DNA from 2 places in the Lysinibacillus sp. 1 U-2021 genome. Region 2 is predicted to be linked to the other one. Evidence: a T-box and tRNA genes for the amino acid it is inferred to sense, from the RefSeq annotation. Region 2 holds a T-box; the other holds one or more tRNA genes.

Region 1 (2,218 bases), 480 kb from region 2:
CGATGAGGTAGATAGGTTCGAGGTGGAAGTGTGGTGACACATGGAGCTGACGAATACTAATCGATCGAGGACTTAACCAAAAACGTTTGAAACATTCAATGCACCGTTTATCCAGTTTTGAAAGAATAAAATATTAGAATATACTTGTAATTTTTATAAGATATGTTATAATAAGTATTGTCTTTCAAATAGTCTAGTGATGATGGCAAAGAGGTCACACCCGTTCCCATACCGAACACGGAAGTTAAGCTCTTTAGCGCCGATGGTAGTTGGGGGCTTCCCCCTGTGAGAGTAGGACGTCGCTAGGCTATATACTAAAATTATTCCGAAGTAGCTCAGTTGGTAGTAGCACCTGACTGTTAATCAGGTTGTCGCAGGTTCGAGTCCTGCCTTCGGAGCCATTCTTGGAGAGTTGTCCGAGTGGCCGAAGGAGCACGATTGGAAATCGTGTAGGCGGTTAACACTGTCTCAAGGGTTCAAATCCCTTACTCTCCGCCAGCACTTTGATGTGTTCCAAACGATGGCCCCTTGGTCAAGTGGTTAAGACACCGCCCTTTCACGGCGGTAACACGGGTTCGAATCCCGTAGGGGTCACCATTTCAATACCCAGATGGAGGATTAGCTCAGCTGGGAGAGCATCTGCCTTACAAGCAGAGGGTCGGCGGTTCGAGCCCGTCATCCTCCACCATTATTTTTACAACATTATAGTATTATCGCGGGGTGGAGCAGTGGTAGCTCGTCGGGCTCATAACCCGAAGGTCGTTGGTTCAAATCCAGCCCCCGCAACCAAATGGTCCCGTGGTGTAGCGGTTAACATGCCTGCCTGTCACGCAGGAGATCGCCGGTTCGATCCCGGTCGGGACCGCCATTTATTTTAAAATATGGGTCAGTAGCTCAGTTGGTAGAGCATTAGATTGAAGCTCTAAGTGTCGGCGGTTCGATTCCGTCCTGACCCATCTTGTTTTTTTGCCGGTTTAGCTCAGCAGGTAGAGCAACTGACTTGTAATCAGTAGGTCGTGGGTTCGATTCCTATAGCCGGCACCAGATTTTCCCGGAGGGGTAGCGAAGTGGCTAAACGCGGCGGACTGTAAATCCGCTCCTTAGGGTTCGGCGGTTCGAATCCGTCCCCCTCCACCAGTTTTATTTTTTTAGGGGCATAGTTCAACGGTAGAATAGAGGTCTCCAAAACCTTTGGTGTGGGTTCGATTCCTACTGCCCCTGCCAATTAATTTTATGGCGATTGTGGCGAAGTGGTTAACGCACCGGATTGTGGTTCCGGCATTCGTGGGTTCGATTCCCATCAGTCGCCCCATCTCATATAAAATTAATAAACATCATAATACAATGGCGATTGTGGCGAAGTGGTTAACGCACCGGATTGTGGTTCCGGCATTCGTGGGTTCGATTCCCATCAGTCGCCCCATTGTTGGGGTATAGCCAAGCGGTAAGGCAACGGATTTTGATTCCGTCATGCCTAGGTTCGAATCCTAGTACCCCAGCCATTTTTGCGGAAGTAGTTCAGTGGTAGAACACCACCTTGCCAAGGTGGGGGTCGCGAGTTCGAACCTCGTCTTCCGCTCCAAGTATGACGGCGGCATAGCCAAGTGGTAAGGCACGGGTCTGCAACACCCTTATCACCGGTTCAAATCCGGTTGCCGCCTCCATATTTCAACTGTTAATCGGTTTATCCGATTTTTTTTATCTCCATTATGCCGGTGTGGCGGAATTGGCAGACGCGCACGACTCAAAATCGTGTTCCTTTGGAGTGTCGGTTCGACCCCGACCACCGGTATCTTTAGTTTAATATACGTTACGATTAAAAAATTAAGAGAGCTCATAAACCTTGATATGACAGGTTTATGAGCTTTTTACATTTCCTGAGAATACGATATAAAACGATAAGAAATGATTTTGTTTTACACAAATTTTACACATAATCAGATTTATTTTACACAAGTTTTTACACAAGCTATTATCCAATAAGGGAGGTTGTAGAATTCTTTTAAATATATGTTCTAAAGGGAGATGGAGATGGAGTTTAATGATTATTTGATAATATTTAACGAAAGTTCTGGCAAAGGACTATGTAGGGTCTTTTAACGGTATTATCAATAGAGAGTTCTATAATGGAGAAGATAAAATGACTAATACTCTAAAAGACCAGCTATTGAAAAAGAATGAATTTCCATATTCATAAACAATTATTTTCTTACATTTG
Region 2 (18,533 bases):
AAAACGGTAAGAAAGGATGCAGCAGCTGTCCTAAATTCGCAATGATATAGACACAAGTTGCTAATGTACGATTACCTGCCTCTACATTTTCTTTTACCTGTAGCCATGGCTGTTGTTCATCAAAATAACGATTAGCACCACGAATATATTCAAAAATGGATTCTAACGCCTGCTTGAAATGACCACCTTCGATAAGAACACCCGCTTCATTAAACAATTGTACGGTTTGTTTTCGAATGTCGCTATCCACCTCCGCTTGTGGCACCTGACAAGCAAATGATTTCTCAATAAACTTCAATGTACGGTTTACAAAATTGCCATAGGCTCCGAGTAGTTCGCCATTATGGCTATAAATAAATTCCCGCCATGAAAAATCAGTATCACGATTTTCTGGCGCATTCATCGTTAAGAAATAACGAATAGAGTCCGCATCATAACGGCTTAAAATATAAGGAACCCATACAGCCCAATTCTGACTAGTAGATAATTTGCGTTTTTCTAATGTTAAATACTCATTAGATACGATATGAGTAGGTAATGCCTTGGATCCAATTCCCATTAAAATGGCTGGCCAAATAACTGTATGGAATGGAATATTATCCTTTCCATGTACATAGTATGAAATGGTCTCTTCATTCCATAAATCTTCAATAGCTATTTGATGCTCTTTTGCCCATTCTAAGCTTGCTGTTAAGTACCCTGCTACAGCTTCAATCCATACATATATTTTTTTTCCTTCAAAACCTGGCACTGGAACATCTATGCCATTCGGTAAATCTCTTGTTACTGCTCGGTCGGGAACTCCCTCTGCCAAGTATCGCTCCGTTAACCCTAAAGCATTGTCACGCCAACGTTTCTCGACTTTTGCTTGTGCTAAATAAGACTCCAACCTTCCTTGAAATTGACTAAAGGTAAAATAAAAGTGCTCAGTTTCCCGAATAACAGGTTCGTTCCCACAAATTTTGCAGCGCTTATCAATTAAATCCAAGGGGTCTAAAATTTCTGAGCAGTTATCACATTGATCTCCCCTTGCTTTCGCTCCACAATTTGGACAAAGACCTTCGACAAATCGATCTGGTAGAAATTGATTATCCGTCTCACAGTAAGCCTGTTCAATTTTCTTTTTGTATAAGAAATTATTAGCCAGTAGCTGTAAGAAAAGGGCCTTAACGGATTCATGGTGGTGCTCCGCATCCGTTCTTGTGTACAAATCATAGGTAAATCCTAAATCATGAAAGCATCTAGTAAACTCCTCATGATAGTGATTAGCTATAGCTTCTGTCGTTGTATTTTCTTGGGCGGCACGAATAGAAATGGGTGTACCATTACAATCACTGCCCGATACATATAAAACCTGCTCACCTTTTTGTCGGTAATATCTAGCCAAAATATCACCTGGTAATAATGCGGCAACATGCCCTAAATGCAAAGAGCCATTTGCATACGGCCAAGCGCCTCCAATAACAATTGTCATTCTAAATTGCTCCCCTCACAGAAAAAATGGTAAAAAAAAATCGCCCTAATCAAATCTGATTAGGACGAGTATACCCGTGTTACCACCTATATTTACAAATAGCTCACACTATTTGCCTCTATCAGTACGTCTTCACTCAAAAAAGAGATACTGCTGCTGTTGTAACGAGTGCCCATCTCGTCGTAATCTACTGGCTAAAAAGCTTTCGGTACGAAGCTCAAAGGTCATTTTCAAAAGGGTTCATTTACCTCATTTCCACCAACAGAGGCTCTCTATAAAATGCTAATCCAATTTACTTTTCCTTCTCAATGCTTTTTCTATAGGATTGGCATTATTTTACGCCTTCTTGTGAAGAATTGCAATGACTGTTATAAAAGCGTCTTTTTTTTAATTCATTTTCTTGAGTTAATCGAATGTAACCTTTAGCAAATCAGTTAAATCATCAATTACTATATCTGCTTTTTCTAACTCCTTATCTTGTGCAAAGTCAAAGCGAACACCTATTGATAGTAATTGATTGTCCTGTGCAGCTTGGATATCCGAAGAACGATCTCCTACCACTGCTCCATAATCAATTTTATTTTCATCTACAACTCTTTTTACCAGATCCGATTTATGCCCACTTGCAATTGCTTGAATGCTATAAATTCCTTTTATAAAACGCTCCAACTGATAAGTTTCGACGATTGCCTGTAAATAGTCAACCTGTCCATTACTCGCTATGTATAACGGATAATTCTCTGACAATGTTGCAAGGGTTTGTTCAGCGTTTGGATACAAAGCACCTTTATGTCCACGTATTTGCTCAATCAGCTTTACATGGAATAATACATTGCTCTCTTCTCGTATCTCTAAAGCATGCATAGGACATAATGTTTCCCACACAACAGGTAAAGGAACCCCCATTATTTCTCTATATTTTTCTATAGGTGTTTCTCCCTGCCACAAGCCGTTTGTCCGCAGCACATCAAATGTTGCATCGAGCGCAGGCTCTAAAATAAGATTGGTTTGAAATAATGTTCCGTCCATATCAAAAATAAACGCTTTATTCATAAAATCTCTCCTTCATTAGTTATCAAAAAACAACATATGCTGCTTTTCTTGCTTATAAAAACTCAAACGATCCTGCAAAGTTCCTGTATGAAATTCAAATTTATGACCATCAGGATCTGTAAAGTAAATCGATTTTTTATCCTTTTCATCTCTTTGCCGACCTGCTAAAATATTGACCTTTAGCTGCACCAATCTGTCATACATATTATCAAAGTCATCCTCAGCGATTGTGAAGGCAATGTGTGTATAGGAATGATGGATGTCATTACGGGGTATATCCTTTTCTACATTAAGAGCTAGCCACAGCCCATTTACATCAAAATAGGCTGTGCTGTTCCCCTTTACTAGCAACTTGGCATCAAATACTCTTTCATAAAAAGTGATGGATTCCTCTAAATTAGAAACTGAAAACAATAAATGATTGATGTTTTGAATTGTCATGGCTGTGCTCCTATTGATTATTTCTTCCCCTTTTTCATTCCCTTGGCTATTTGCTTCCACTTGCGCTGCTCCTCAAGTTTTGCTTGCGTATTTGTTTTGCGCTCCATATAAGCCAATTCTCTTTGCAGCTTAAAATAGCTTTGTAGACGATATTGGTCCAAGTCCCCATCTACTATAGCTTGCTGGACAGCACAATAAGGCTCTTTTTGATGTGTACAATCACGATAACGACAAGCTGTTGCTAGTTCCTCAATATCTTGAAAGCTAGAAGCTAAACTATCCCCTTGATCCCACAATTGAAGCTCACGCATCCCTGGCGTATCAATTAGACAGCCGCCAGCAGGCAATACTACTAGCTCTCGATGGGTTGTTGTATGTCGTCCCTTGGCATCATCCTCACGTATACCCGCTACCTTCATTAGTATCTCACCACATAAAGCATTTGTTAATGTGGATTTCCCTGCTCCAGAAGACCCCAATAGTGCCCCCGTGACCCCCTCTGTGAATAGCGTCTGAATTTCCTTTAGACCTTCGCCCGATAGAGCACTCGTTACAAAGATATCCACACCAAAGGCTACAGACTCCACTTCTTGTACTAAGCTCGAAACATCCTCGCATAAATCAGCTTTTGTCAGGACAATAATGGGCTTTGCCCCTGAATCCCAAGCAGCCACTAAATATCTCTCCAAACGTCGAATATTAAAATCTGCGTTCAAGCTCATAACAAGTAACACAATATCGACATTTGATGCGACAATCTGTTCTTGAATTTCCGTTCCTGCAACTTTACGTGAAAATACAGATTTTCGTTGGAATAGCTGATGAATAATTGCTCGTTCCTCTCCGGGCATTTTCTCCACTAGCACCCAATCACCAACTGCTGGATAGTCCTCCCTCGCTAAAGATGTATACGCATAATGACCAGCAATTGTCGCAAGCCATTCTCCCTCTTCAGCTAACACCCGATAAGAATGCTTATGCTCTAAAGTAACCCTTGCAGGCACACAATTTTTTAATTTAGCCTGTTTTTTCATTTCTATCATTTGCTCTTCAAAATATGTTGTAAAACCTAATGTTGTTAAATTCAATTTATTTTCCTCCTAAACGTATGATGCCTCAGCGAAAATAGTTGTCATCCGCAAGAGGCCCTATCGCAATTCACCTTTTGGAACTACAATAAAAAACCTTGTAGCTGCAATTCGGCAGTTACAAGGTTTCACAGGCACGTTTAAAAGATACACAAATACCCCGAGTTATGGCACGGCGTCACTTTGTATATTTTAGGCGTGTGAAATTGAACAAACCGGATTGCAGTTCGCTAATTACAGATCTATTCATCATGTCACATCACCTACTTTCCATTTAGTTGTTATCAATATAGCTAAATTTTCAGAAATTGTCAATTACAATATTATAAGCATTTATTCCAATCTTCCACGCATACAATGAACAAAACCATTAAATGCGAGGAGATGTTGGATTGCCTAAAATCATTTCAATTAGCACATATCAACCACCTTACACATTACAGCAAGATAACGCAGAGGAACTAACGAAAGAGCTTTTTTATGCAAAAATTCCAAAACTAGAGCGCTACTTAAAGGTTTTTGAAAATGGTGGCATCGACACACGCCATTTTTGTGTGCCAGCTGAATGGCATCGTACGAATCACTCCTTTGAAGAACGTAATAATTTATATATTGAGTTAGCTACACAATACAGTGTAAGTGTCATTCAAGCATGTTTAGCTAATACAGCTTTTTTATCCTCATCTATTCCTACTGAGGACATCGATGCCATCATTTTTGTTAGCAGTACAGGAATTTCAACACCTAGCATTGACGCACGTGTTATGAACAAGCTTCCCTTTTCAGATCGACTTAAACGCATTCCTCTATGGGGTCTTGGTTGTGCAGGAGGAGCCGCTGGTATAAGCAGAGCCTATGATTTTTGTAAAGCCCATCCACATGCAAAGGTACTTGTCGTTTGTGTCGAGTTATGTAGCCTTACTTTTCAGCCAAATGATTTTTCTAAAAGTAATTTAATTGGTGCTTCCCTTTTTGCCGATGGTGCAGCATGCATACTTGTTTGTGGGGATGAAGTAGCTATCGCAACAAAAAGGCCAACCCCTAATATTCTAGCTACAGGTTCTAAATGGATGCCAGATTCGGAAAATGTAATGGGTTGGGATGTGAAAAACAACGGGCTTCATGTCGTTTTCCAAAAAAGTATTCCTTCTATTATTACCAATTGGCTCGGACCTTTCATTGAGCAATTTTTAATGGAACAAGGACTGTATAGCGAACAATTGAGTCATTTTATTGCGCACCCTGGAGGAAAAAAGGTATTAAAAGCTTACGAAGATACACTTTATCTATCTCCCCAAAAAACCGACATTTCTCGGGAAATATTGAGACGACATGGTAATATGTCATCACCGACAGTGTTATACGTATTAGAGCAGTTTATGTTAAATGAAGGACAAGTGGAGGATACAGGCTTGCTCGTAGCTCTTGGCCCTGGTTTTTGTGCAGAAGCTGTATTATTAAACTGGAGGGAGTAACATGATCTTTTATTTTATTTTTATCCTTGTCGTTCTACAAAGATTGACAGAGGTTGTTATTGCCAAGCGCAATGAGAAGTGGATGCTTTCTCAAGGAGCCTATGAAGTAGGTGCTTCACACTACCCCTATATGGTAGCCATGCATATTAGCTTTTTTCTGTTTTTAATAGTGGAAATCGTCACAAACAACAATGGTATCTCGCCCTTATTTCCGTTATTTTTTATATTATTTTTAGCTGTGCAGGCTTTAAGAATCTGGTGTATTCGTTCTTTAGGCACTTTTTGGAATACAAAGATCCTCATTTTACCTGACGCACATGTTGTTCGTAAAGGGCCATATGAATATATGCGCCATCCCAATTATGCGGTAGTTTGTTTAGAAATCCTTTTGCTACCACTCATGTTTCAGGCATACTTTACAGCATTTTGTTTTACATTACTCAATATTACAATGCTTTCTGTCCGAATACCTATAGAAGAAAAAGCATTACGAGATGCTACTAATTATAATCGTGTATTTCAAAAGAAGATTTCGGAGTCTTAGCCGAAATCTTCTTTTCTTCTTTATTGCCATTCCCAGTTAAAGGGATCTTGTAGACGTTCCCAAGGGTTCTGAAACTCTTCATTTGTTAACAAACAGTTGTCCAACTGTTTAGTGATGTCTTCTCGATCTAGATCAATGCCAATAATCACAAGTTGTGTCATTCGATCTCCGAACTCTTCATCCCAATCTTCCAATACTTCAGGGCTTTGCTGGAATACATCCTGCTGCTGGGCTTGAGAAAGTGCCGCTACCCAATAAGAGACTGGTTCAATTTTTGCAGATGACCCCGCTTGCGATAATAATAGCGCAACTTCCTGATGTCTTGCACTCCAAATAATACCCTTTGCTCGTACTATTGAATCTGGCATGTGATCACACCACTCAACAAAGCGCATCGGATGAAACGGTCTTTTGCGTTTATAGGTAAAAGAAGAGATCCCGTACTCCTCAGTCTCTGGTGTATGGTTTTCATGACCAAGCTCCAACTCCTTTAACCAACCAGCCGATTCAGAGACACGTTCAAAGTCAAAGCGCCCCGTATTTAAAATTTCAACTGGATCAATAACACCATTTGTTGTACGTATAATTTTTGCCTCAGGCTGTAATGCACGTAAAATACGTTCTAATCGCTCAAGCTCCTCTGCGGATACTAAATCGCACTTATTTAAAATAAGGACATCACAAAATTCAATTTGATCAATAAGAAGGTCTGCAACATCACGCTCATCTAATTCACCAACAGCTTCCTTCCGCTCCAATAAGCTTTCCCCAGACTGAAAATCATGCCAAAAACGATGGGCATCTACGACAGTAACCATTGTATCTAATCGACAAAACTTCGTTAAATCAATGCCAAGCTCCTCGTCTAAATAACTAAATGTTTGTGCAACTGGAATCGGCTCACTAATCCCTGTCGATTCAATCAAAATGTAATCAATATTGCCTAGCTTCGAAAGACGTTCCACCTCCTGCAATAGATCCTCTCGTAATGTACAGCAAATACAACCATTCGATAGCTCCACAAATTTCTCTTCTGTACGTGATATACCGCTACCATTTGCGATAAGCTCCGCATCAATATTAATTTCACTCATATCATTCACAATAACAGCGACACGTAAATCCTTTTTGTTTTGCAATACATGATTCATCATTGTTGTCTTACCAGAACCTAAATATCCACTCAATACTGTAACAGGAATTTTCTTTGTCATTCTTACAACTCCTCAAATCGTAATCATTACTATTTACAATTTGTAATTAAATCATATTATTTTGGAAAATGCAAAGCTTTTTATTACTAGTGAAATTAAACTTGACAATATCCAGTGAGAAATATATTGTTTAAATCGTAATAATTACTATTTAAAAGGAGGTCCTTCAATGCGTGTACAAGTAACATTAGCCTGTACTGAAACAGGTGATAAAAACTATATTACTACTAAAAATAAACGCAATAATCCCGAAAGATTGGAGCTTAAAAAGTACTCCCCTCGCCTGAAACGCGTAACCCTGCATAGAGAAACAAAGTAATATTGGAATAGGGGGTCAAGATGAGATGCTTTGGAGCACCCTCCTCTTCTTTGTGAGGGGTTGAACCTTCTTAAAAGCTTCTTATTCGAATCAAAAAAATGACTGTTTCAAGGGTACACTTTGAAACAGTCATGATGAAATTTTATAGCTAAAGCTGCTCACTATTGATTTCTAACGCTAATTCATTCAATTTCTCATCTAATTCATCGAGCATGCGTAATCTAAAATCTATTTGTTCATCAATATTAACTCCTTGTGTCATTGATGGGCTACCATCCTTCGATTGTTTCTTTAATGCAACTATTTCATTGGATAATCGCTCAATATCTAGATTTTTCGTCTCTAACTCACTTAGTAAATGTCGATGAAGGCTGTCCGATTCTACTTTCTCTCTATGGTATTTTTCTAGTGTCTCTAAAATATTCTCCATTTGTTTACTTGCTATGGTTGTATAGTCACTTAACTTTTTATCTATGCCTTCCATAATAGACCTTTCATTTGAATCGATCGAAGCCTCCTTCGATGCTTGAATTTTGTCCATCAATGACTTTTTTTCAGCCCGCAATTCTGCCAATTCCTTTAATAATGCCTCAATGGATGCAATTTGCTTTTTTCTTTGCGCTTCTCTCTTCTGAATTTCTTCATCGTAAGCTTGCAATTCTTTATCAAAGTCTCTTTTCAGCTTTAGGAGCTCCATCGAAAGTTCTTTTTTATGCCTTGTTAATTGAACATTTTCTCGTTCAAGTCGAAGAACCAAAGCATAATAATCACTATCTCTAAGTCTTTTTACTTCATTTTTGTACTTGGCTAACTCGGCCCTTAAAAAAATAATCATTTGTTGGAGCTGTATTGGATCATTGTTTTTCACAATATCATTGTCCATCATCACACCCCCCTAGCCTGAATATCTTTTTAGTAAATCGACCACCTCTTCAAGCTGCTCTCTACTTTCCTCTAGTAAATCATCCAGCTGCTTCATCCATTTTTCTTCTAACTTTGAATTCTCTATTTGTTCAACATGACTCTTTTCACCTGAAACAAGATAGGCCATTAATAACTGTAATGTACTTTTTTCAAGAAAAGCAAAGCTATTATCTTGTTCATTACGACGACTTAACTGTTCCTTCACTAATTGTTGAATTACACTACCAAACTCTTGTTTTTCGTTGTCACCCATTGTCTTCCTCCTGTGTTTGGCCCATTCCATTTAGATTAATTGGATTTAAAACAACAACACCTTCTGTGAGCTGATCGCAATATGTAAAACCCATAATCGTTCCTGAATATGATAAATTGTGGGACCATTTTATTTGAAAATTGGTAAATGAAATGGTTTCATTCGGTTCGATTGTTGACTTACCAACTGGTCTCAGCCAATACTCCTCTTTGCTTGATTTGTCATTAAAACGCTCCCACTGACTCTGCCCCTGTGTTTTAAAATTTGGAGTGAAATTTTCATGAACATATCTCCCTGAAAAGTAAAACGGTGACTCCTTGGGTATTGTTATACACAAAGATGGGTTCGTGACGGCTGCACTACCCATATTACGAATATGATAGGAGCCTAAACATAAACTCTCTTGCTCAGGATCATAAGAAATATTAAATGCAGTTGTAAAATAACTAATGAGGTTAATCCTATTCGGAATTGCCAATTCCTCAACCAACCTTTTAATATCATGAACATAGGCATTTGTTTGTTCTTTTAGTGCCTGTATCTTGTCTTCAATACGATCTGCCACTTTAAACCTCCTTGTTATTTCCATTAAAAAAAGAGAGGATTACCCTCTCTTCATAGTATGACTTTCTTCTTTTTGTTATCACAATTAACCAACAGTTGGGAAAATAACTGGGCATTGTTGTGGACGAACCGCAGTTGGACATGAGAATGGTAAGTCTGCTCTTGGTTCGCAGAAAGTTGCTAAAAATTCCACAGTAACTGGGAATGTAGATTGAATACTTTGACAAACAGCAACAGTAATTGTCAACGCAGAGAACGTGATTGTACCTGCTGCAGCACCTGTTCCAACACTAAGTGTTCCAGTTGTACAAACGAAGCAATCTAAATCTGTGTATAATATTTCAACGTCTGTTCCCTTAGGTGCACATAATGTCACTTGCTCACAGCGAGAAACTGGAATATTATTGCTTGTGAAAACAGTACCATTAGGTAAAGTAACGACAATTGTTAGAATGAAGTTCTTTTGAACATTTAGATGTTGCAGACAAACAGTTGATCCATCAATAGAGAACTGGCGATTCTCACGGTTCAGAATCACAATTGGATTTGTAGTTGCTGGAATTACTCGACAAGTAACAATAGCACCTGTTAAGTCAGTAGTTGCTGTAACACCTGGGAATGTAATTGGTCCAGTAGGTGAAATATCAAACGACATTTCTTTTACAATCCAGTCGTATACCTTATCAACATTTATACAGATTAGTTCCTGCGCCTGGGATGGCATATGCTCTTGCATCCTTTTGACACCTCCATAAAATTTTTATCTTTCGTTTGTAGCATATGTTTTTCAGCTATAAGTGCATGGGCTAACAAATAGTTACATTGGATATTTATTAAAATCAATTAAGATTTGTTTTCATACACTTCTCTCATTAACGATACGAATCAAAATGTTGAAAGAACCGTTATATTTGTAACAGAAAGTCAATATTTTTAATAAACTAATAATGGACTGAAAGGGGTGAACTACAATGGAAGAGTCAAAATTGTATACCACTCAAGAAATTGAAAATTTAAAGCAAAAAATTGAATCTTATAGAGAATCATTAACCTCGTTAAAAATGGGGAAGTCAATTGAAGATTTCCTTTATATGAAGCAGGAGTTTGATGGACTAAAAACACAGATGGCCCATTTAGAAGGGATTACAGAGACATTGGATACTAAACAAAATTCATATATAAAAGGATACGACGATCAAATCAAGGTTCTTTCAACACAGCTTGAGTCTTTGAATCAAACCATTGAAGGAATGAACCAAGAGATTTTATCAATTTTAAATAAGCTATTGCCAATTAAAGGAAATGAAACAAAAACCGTACCTCCCTCCATTGACATGCCTGCACAAACTTATTCGAATCTTTTACCTAGACAACCTAGAATGACACAGACAGTAGATCAAACTACAATTACATCAGCACAACCTTCTTATAGACTACTACAAAGTGTGGCAGGTAAAGCCAAAAACCACCAACCAAATGTAAATATCGGGGGTCCCTCTCCTCAGAATGGTCTACCGGAAACTAAACCTGAAGAACGGCATTTTAATCAGCAATATTTCCAATCAATCAATACGCACCCCAGCCAAATATACAATGGTTTATACAGAAACACGACAGTTGAATCCACCTTCCATTTTAAAAATGCTATGGATGCAAAGGAAGTTCCAGTAAGTGTTTATGATCCATCTGCCGTACAGCCTGCTTCAAGAGAAGAAAACATCGAGAATGATACTTTACAATCTTCTATAGTTAATGAAAATAGCGCTAAAACTGAAACATTCAATAATCCTATGGAGGCTGTAAAAACTGAGAATGAACATAACAATCTTGAGAATCCCATTGTAACGAATGAATCGATAGAACAAGTTCTCTTGGAGCAACCTAGCGAACCTGTTAGTCAAGACATTGAAGCAATAGCTAGTGAGCCTCTCAAGCAAATCATTGCAGAAACAGTAGCAGAACCTGCAGCTATAGATCATTCTCCTTCATTAGAAACAGAAGAATATATTGAAGTGTATCATGCTGATGCAACCTATGAGGTTCATCCGTCCTTTGAAGAAGAGATCATGCAACTTGAATCTGTAAACAAGCCGATTGAGGAAGAACATAAAAAGGGAAAAAACTCATTTTTCGATTTCTTTAAAAGATGGAGTTAACATCTTAAACATCCACTATGTCAAAACATACATAGTGGATTTCTTTATGTGTCAAATAAGAGCTGTCATTAAGAATTCATGGAATTTATAGGTGAAATAGATAATTGCCCTTAACCCCTAATCTGAAATGAATAGAATAATGAAGAAAGGGGGTGTAAAAATGTGTTTGAATAACTCAATGTGTGGCTGTTCAGGTAACGGTCATGGTAACGGGGAGTGTACTGCACTGGGACCTTTTGTTGCAATTGACGCTGCATGTATTACTCCACCAGTAGCTACTGGTTCTATTATCCCATTCTCATCAGGAATAACTCCTGTTGCCTTAGTAGCTGCTGCTACTGGTTTAATTGCAACTGTAAGTCTTGTAGGTTTTGGTACAGCAGTTCCAGGGATTACTCTTGCTGGCGTTAATATTGATTTAACAACTTCTGCTGCTACAGAAGCATTTACGGTTCCACGTCCAGGTACTATTACATCTATTTCTGCTACAATCTCAGCAACGGCTGCTTTAACTCTAACTGGAACAGCAACTGTCAGAGCACAGATTTACCGCGCAGTTCAAGGAAGCAATGTATTCAGCCCTACTGCAGCATTTGTTGATTTATTGCCAACTTTACCACTAATAGCATTAGCAGTAGGTACGATTGCAAGTGGTAATGCAAACGTTTCAGTACCTGTGAGTACTGGTGATCGTTTACTAATGGTATTCTCTATGACTACTACAGGAGTTGCTGCTACACTTGCTGGTAACGCAAGTGCTGGTATTACTATCGTATAAAATAAACTTAAATAAAAAATGAAAACAAGTGATTTCCTCATTAGCAGAAATCACTTGTTTTTTCATAAAACATCCATATTTATTTAACCAAAGCATTCTGAATATGTGCCAAATGATGCTTGCCATGCCATGCATAAAGGCCAATTGCATGCTCAAGAGTCGTCAGGCCTGAATCAGGATGATTAAAGGCTCTTTGTAATTGTTCCTCCGATAAGCTTGACAGTAAATAAACCCAACGTTCATGTAAGCTTTCAATCAAATTAAAAGATATTGCTACTGGCATTTCAGAATCTGGAAGCTGTGCCCATTCTGCCTCATTGTATGGCTTAATGGTTGGTACATCCTCTGTTAACGCTAGCTTAAAACGAATATAGCTATTCATATGACTATCAGCAATATGATGGACTAGCTGTGTCACAGTCCAGCCATTTTCACGGTAAGATTTTACTAAGTCTTGCTCGCTTGCACCACTTAATACCTCTGCAAGTTGTTTTGGTAACAAACGAATTTCATTAATCCACTCTAGTACTTGCTGTGAATTCATTTCTTTGGGAAATTGGAATTGTCCAATGGGATAACGTAAATCTTTCATATTGCTGACCTCCGTTTATTTTTTATATTACCAATTTAATATTTTTCTTGCTACAACCATGCACTGTAATTATCTATGTTCAATAGCTTTTCGTATTTACATATACTTTCTGAAATGGCGTCTTCAGCATCTTGTACATTTCAGAAATATGAAAGCAATACACAATGCAAGCTTACACGCGCACACCATACACCTCCTTTCCCAATACATATACAAACATCAAAAACCCTTATTTTATAAGTATAAATAATTACAAAATAAGGGTTTACTATTATTCCTGGATATCGTATATCAACGTATCAAAGTATTTTTCATTTGTATACAGTAGAATAGCCCATTCACCAGGCTTAGGAACTTTCACATGAGAAGGTGTATGAGCATCTGCTCCATTAACAGGTCCTCCGAGACCTATGCTCCAACCATTCACTAAAATCGGTTGTATGACTTTAGAGTCTCTATGGTATCCAATAACCGTTAATTCTGTATCTCGTACTTCATCTATTCCCCATAGATGCCACATCCATTTTTGTGTGCTTAAACTTGGCATATCTGCACCAATGACACCCGACTTATCAGCATTACCAATAATGCCTCTTTCACCAAATTCCTGTGCCTTTTGATTCCAATCAACTGATGCAATATCACTTTCTTGCACAAAATCAGGTAGATCCTCTGGCATTGTAACATTTGCTTTGTCTGTACAACCCACTAAAAATAATAGCAATATACATACAAATACAACTCGTTTCATAACATCCCCCTTTCTTATGAAACGTTTGTTTTAACCAGATTGTTACAGATAATTCTGTAAATTATGAAACTATCATTTTATCTTACTCTTTACAATATCAACTAATGACTTTAATGGATGGAGAATTGTAATTGCCGTGTGATCTTCAAATCGTTGCGCTGCATCCACCATCGATAGCTGGGCAACTGATATGGATTTTTCTTCAGCTGACAAAGTATGTAAAGCCCTTAAAATAGCATCATCATAGGCTTCCTTTTTCCCCTGCATAATGAGATTAAATGTATGCTCAATAATTTTTCCCTCTACATCTACTAATACTCCTTGATGCTTAGCATATTGGTGAAGTCTTGCCATCGTTCCTTCGACAGTTGCAGGATTTGTAAAAAGAATAAATTGAGGCTGTTGCTTACATATACTTTCAAAATAGGGCTCATCTATCTTGATAATAGGGATCGAGGAATCGAGCAAAGTTTCATCCTCTAATAAAGCAATATAATTTGTACACGTTATTAAAATGGCATCCACATCACAACTAATTATCCATTCAATTTGCTCCTTAACTTTACGTGCTAAACCATCACTACCTTTAGACACGTGCTGTATTACGCCAGGGTCTACAAAATGGAGTATCTCTATGTCTTCTGCGCTTTGAAAGGCCTGCTCAATGTATTCTATATTGGAATAATGAGCATGCAAGCAGCCGACCTTTTTTCTCAATTAAACTCCTCCTCATTGGAAAGTCTCTTTTCCATTGTTGCTATTACTAGAGAGTTACCATTACGATTCTTCACCATTTCATCTTTCGTTACAACATAACCTAATGAACGATATAACTCAATATTACGTGGAACACTCATACGTACTTTGCACTGACTAATTGTTATTCCCTTCGATAGTGCATATTGTTCAAGCCAAGAAATTAGTGTTTTAGCTAAACCTTGTCCCTGTCTTTCTGGGATCACTGAAAGTCTAAAAAAATAAATTCCCTTTGTACTGAGGGTAAACCTTACCATGGCAACTGACTGTTTATTGATATAGCCAATAAACGCTTGTTCACTTTGCTGCATTGCCTGCTCAATAAAATCCACCGTTTCACTTAGTGCACTGGATGGTGGAGTAGCTTTTTCATATTCTTGAAACGCCTGTAGCATCACCTGATGTATAACTGGGGCATCCTTGCTTTGTGCTAAAACAATTTCAATCCTAAAGCACCTCTTATCGTTTTTTATTCATAATAGTGCATGTTAAAACAAAAAGAAACCGTATTATTTCGAATACGGCCTACTACTTAGTATGTTTGTCTTTCACTTTTGCTTCCTTTTCAATATGCTTTCTCGCTATTTTCAAACGTTGGATATCCTTTTTCTTAAGAGGAATAATCTCTTCCTTCATCATCTTAATATAAGAAATCATTAATAAAAGTAACACCACTGTAAAGGGTAATGCAGCGATTAACGAGGCCGTTTGTAATGCTTCTAGACCTCCTGTATACAATAAAACACCTGAAATAGCTGCCATCAAAACACCCCATACAAACTTTGATAAAATGGTGGGATTTAAAGATCCTTTTGTCGTCATACTTGCCATAATAAAGGTGGCGGAATCAGCAGAGGTAATTAAAAATATTATGATTAAAAGTATTCCAATTGTGGATGCAATCATTGAAAGTGGTAAGTGTTCAAAAAGCTGGAAAAGAGCAACCGTTACATCATTATGAACAGATTGAGCGATTTGTGCATCTTGATGTAAATCAAACCACATCGCAGTTCCTCCAAAGGTCGCGATCCAAAAGCAGGCAATGAGGGGCGGAATAATTAATACACCTATAATAAATTCTCGTATAGTCCTGCCTTTGGATACACGAGCTATAAAGGAGCCTACAAATGGTGACCAAGCAATCGCCCATGCCCAGTAAAAGATTGTCCAATCCTTCACCCAAGTTCCACCAACATATGGCTGCATCCTTAAACTATATTGAATAAAATTTGAAATATAATCACCAATAGCTAATGTAAAGGTTTCAAGTATAAAGATTGTTGGGCCTGTAATAAAAACAAATAAGAGTAAGACGATTGCTAAAGTCATATTGACATTACTCAGAATCTTCATCCCTTTTTGTAGACCTGTTGTGGCTGATAACATATAGCCAATAAACATGATAAGAATAATGGCCACTTGCAAGATAAATGTATCTGGCAAACCAAAGACAAATGTCAAACCTCCATTTGTTTGTAATACGCCTAGCCCTATAGACGTTGCTACCCCCATGACGGTAGCAATTACTGCGAGAATATCGATCGTTCCTTTAACGACTCGATTTGTTCCAGTGACAGGCTCTAAAGCAGTGGAGATGAGCATATTTCTTTTTTTATTGAATTGTACAAAGGCCATAACAAGGCCCAATATGGCATAAACAGACCACTGGCTTAATCCCCAATGAAAGAATGAATATCCCATCGCAAGTCTGGCTGCATCCGTTGATAGAGGCTTTGTGTCACTGAATGGAGGTGAAAAGTAATGACTCATTGGCTCAGCTACTCCCCAAAAGACCAAGCCTACGCCAAGTCCTGCGGAAAAAAGCATGGAAATCCATGTTAGAAAGCTAAATTCAGGTCGACTATCTTCTGTCCCTAAACGAATAGTGCCATATTTGCTAATTGCCAGTCCGAATAAAAAAAGAACGATAATAAAGACTGTCAATAAATAAAACCAGCCGAAATAATCCGTAGTCATATGAAATACGCTGTTTGCTACGTTCTTAAATTTTTCTGGTATCGTTGCTCCAATAATGACCAAAAGAAATATTACACCACTAGAAATCAGAAATACTGGGTTTTTTAAAATTTTATTTTGCATACAGTGCCTCCATTTATCCCAGACAGATGACCAAATTTCCTTTATTATGCGTATCATTCGTTAATTTTATTAATAAATAAAAAAGAAACCGCATTATCAAAAGACAATGCGGTCTACTATTAATGTGATTTATGCATAAAACGTATGGCTCTACTCATAACAGTGGGTACGATCGAAGCATGATTTTCGTTTAAAGCCTCATAAAATTCAACATTCATTATTTTTTCTAATACTGTCGCCATTTGGCGCGCATCATCCACCATAAAGGTTTCAAGTTCACCAGCGCTCAAAAACAAAGTTTCATTCATGTCTTGATGCTCGTTCAGAAATACTGAAGCACACTGCACTAATTCATGCTCATTCCACCAAATGGATGGGCTAATAGCTAGATAGCGCTGGAAGCTGGATTGGTGGTGAAATAGTTCCCACAGTGCAAAGTAACCTCCTAGGGAATGACCAAATAAAGCTTGCTGTGCTTGATTTACTGGATATTGTGCCTCAATCATCGGCTTTAGCTCTTCTTCTATAAAGCCACTAAAATCCACTGCTCCTCCAAGCTTCTCATGACCTTTTCCTTTAAATCTTGCTGGATAAATATAAGACTCCGCAGGTGCTGTAAAATCATAAAATCTTCTTTCACGCATATCGTCGCCATGACCAATTCCAATAACAATAGCTGGAAGGATACCTGTTTTTGGTGCATTACGACTTTGTAGACGCACCGCTTCCTTTACAAGGTTAAAATAGGATGAGCCATCAAGTACATACAAAACTGGAAAGCCATCTTGTGGTGCTTCCTCCTCTGGCACATAGATGTTAATCGTGTACGCATAATTTGTCAATTTTGAAGTCATTTGTTGTGTAATGTAGTCTACTTTAGTTGTATTCATTAGATATCCTCCTTCAAAATTTCATAGCCATAACATACAGGTGTATTGGTTACAGGATCTTCCATAATGCGTGCATCAATATTAAATACTTTACGCATTACCTCAGCACTTAAAATTTCCTGTGGCGTGCCAGTTTGCATAATAATACCCTTACGCATTGCAATAAGATGGTCTGAATATCTGGCCGCGTGGTTAATATCATGTAGAACCATCACTACTGTGCAGCTGTGCTGCTCATTTAAACTTTTAACAATGTCCAATACCTCTAGCTGATGCGCCATATCTAAATAAGTAGTAGGTTCATCCAATAGCAAGATATTTGTTTCTTGTGCTAAGGCCATAGCTAGCCAAACACGCTGACGCTGACCACCTGAAAGCTGGGCAAGCTCCCTATTTCGATATTCCATCGTATTAGTAACCGTTAAAGCCCATTCAATCATTTCCTCATCCTTATTCGTTAAACGATTAACATTGTTGCGATGTGGATAGCGACCATACGCAATTAACTCCTCCACTTTCAATTGACCAGGGGCAATCGGTGTTTGAGATAATATTGCTAGTTTCTTGGCAATATCTTTGGTCGATAAATTTTGCATATTTTGCTCCTGCAAATATACCGTACCTTGTTGTTTTTTTAAAATACGTCCTATCGTTTTAAGGAGTGTAGATTTACCACAACCATTCGGACCGATGATTGTTGTCACTTTGCCCTCTTCTATCGTTAAATTTAATCCTTCAAAGACACGTACCTGCTCATAACCTGAAGCCAAGTTTTCCATTCTAAATGCAGTTTGCACGCCATTTCCTCCTATGCCTTAGATTTCACCAGTAAATACAAGAAATACGGAATCCCAATAATTGAAACGACAATACCTACAGCCAGTTCGGATGGTGCAAAAACGGTTTTACCAATAAAATCAGCGAGGATTAACAGAGCTGCACCAATTAAAGCACTCACTGGCATAACATAACGGTGCTGAATACCAACAAGCTGCTTGGCAATGTGTGGGGCCATTAAACCTATGAAGCCAATACTCCCTGATACAGATACACAAGCACTGACAAGACCTACACTGACTAGTAACAGCTTCATTTTCTCCTTTTCAACAGCTATTCCTAAACTTGTGATGCTATCCTCTTCAAGCTGAAAATAATCGAGTA

The links. A T-box is a leader RNA that pairs with one kind of tRNA and senses whether it is charged. The one in region 2 lies ahead of metG (methionine--tRNA ligase), so its partner is inferred to be a tRNA-Met.
Region 1: it encodes a tRNA-Met, which carries the amino acid that the T-box ahead of metG (methionine--tRNA ligase) is inferred to sense. The anticodon was not compared.

The regions. Positions count from the first base shown of each region.
Region 1 is NZ_CP123966.1:609,144-611,361, forward strand. It holds rRNA gene rrf (5S ribosomal RNA) at 193-308, shown strand; tRNA gene QH639_RS03180 (tRNA-Asn) at 325-401, shown strand; tRNA gene QH639_RS03185 (tRNA-Ser) at 407-498, shown strand; tRNA gene QH639_RS03190 (tRNA-Glu) at 523-597, shown strand; tRNA gene QH639_RS03195 (tRNA-Val) at 613-688, shown strand; tRNA gene QH639_RS03200 (tRNA-Met) at 715-789, shown strand; tRNA gene QH639_RS03205 (tRNA-Asp) at 793-868, shown strand; tRNA gene QH639_RS03210 (tRNA-Phe) at 884-956, shown strand; tRNA gene QH639_RS03215 (tRNA-Thr) at 969-1,044, shown strand; tRNA gene QH639_RS03220 (tRNA-Tyr) at 1,054-1,137, shown strand; tRNA gene QH639_RS03225 (tRNA-Trp) at 1,151-1,224, shown strand; tRNA gene QH639_RS03230 (tRNA-His) at 1,237-1,312, shown strand; tRNA gene QH639_RS03235 (tRNA-His) at 1,348-1,423, shown strand; tRNA gene QH639_RS03240 (tRNA-Gln) at 1,428-1,502, shown strand; tRNA gene QH639_RS03245 (tRNA-Gly) at 1,508-1,582, shown strand; tRNA gene QH639_RS03250 (tRNA-Cys) at 1,591-1,664, shown strand; tRNA gene QH639_RS03255 (tRNA-Leu) at 1,712-1,792, shown strand.
Region 2 is NZ_CP123966.1:1,084,370-1,102,902, forward strand. It holds gene metG (methionine--tRNA ligase) at 1-1,474, opposite strand, end outside; T-box leader at 1,532-1,792, opposite strand; gene QH639_RS05700 (HAD hydrolase-like protein) at 1,880-2,527, opposite strand; gene fosM (FosM family fosfomycin resistance protein) at 2,543-2,968, opposite strand; gene rsgA (ribosome small subunit-dependent GTPase A) at 2,986-4,056, opposite strand; gene QH639_RS05715 (type III polyketide synthase) at 4,449-5,531, shown strand; gene QH639_RS05720 (isoprenylcysteine carboxyl methyltransferase family protein) at 5,533-6,075, shown strand; gene QH639_RS05725 (GTP-binding protein) at 6,096-7,289, opposite strand; gene rpmG (50S ribosomal protein L33) at 7,459-7,608, shown strand; gene QH639_RS05735 (hypothetical protein) at 7,757-8,494, opposite strand; gene QH639_RS05740 (hypothetical protein) at 8,504-8,785, opposite strand; gene QH639_RS05745 (hypothetical protein) at 8,778-9,350, opposite strand; gene QH639_RS05750 (BMQ_0737 family morphogenetic spore coat protein) at 9,435-10,085, opposite strand; gene QH639_RS05755 (hypothetical protein) at 10,321-11,505, shown strand; gene QH639_RS05760 (exosporium glycoprotein BclB-related protein) at 11,666-12,283, shown strand; gene QH639_RS05765 (YfiT family bacillithiol transferase) at 12,363-12,875, opposite strand; gene QH639_RS05770 (DUF4871 domain-containing protein) at 13,147-13,626, opposite strand; gene QH639_RS05775 (hypothetical protein) at 13,699-14,343, opposite strand; gene QH639_RS05780 (GNAT family N-acetyltransferase) at 14,340-14,777, opposite strand; gene QH639_RS05785 (BCCT family transporter) at 14,911-16,482, opposite strand; gene QH639_RS05790 (alpha/beta hydrolase) at 16,602-17,372, opposite strand; gene QH639_RS05795 (ABC transporter ATP-binding protein) at 17,372-18,151, opposite strand; gene QH639_RS05800 (FecCD family ABC transporter permease) at 18,181-18,533, opposite strand, start outside.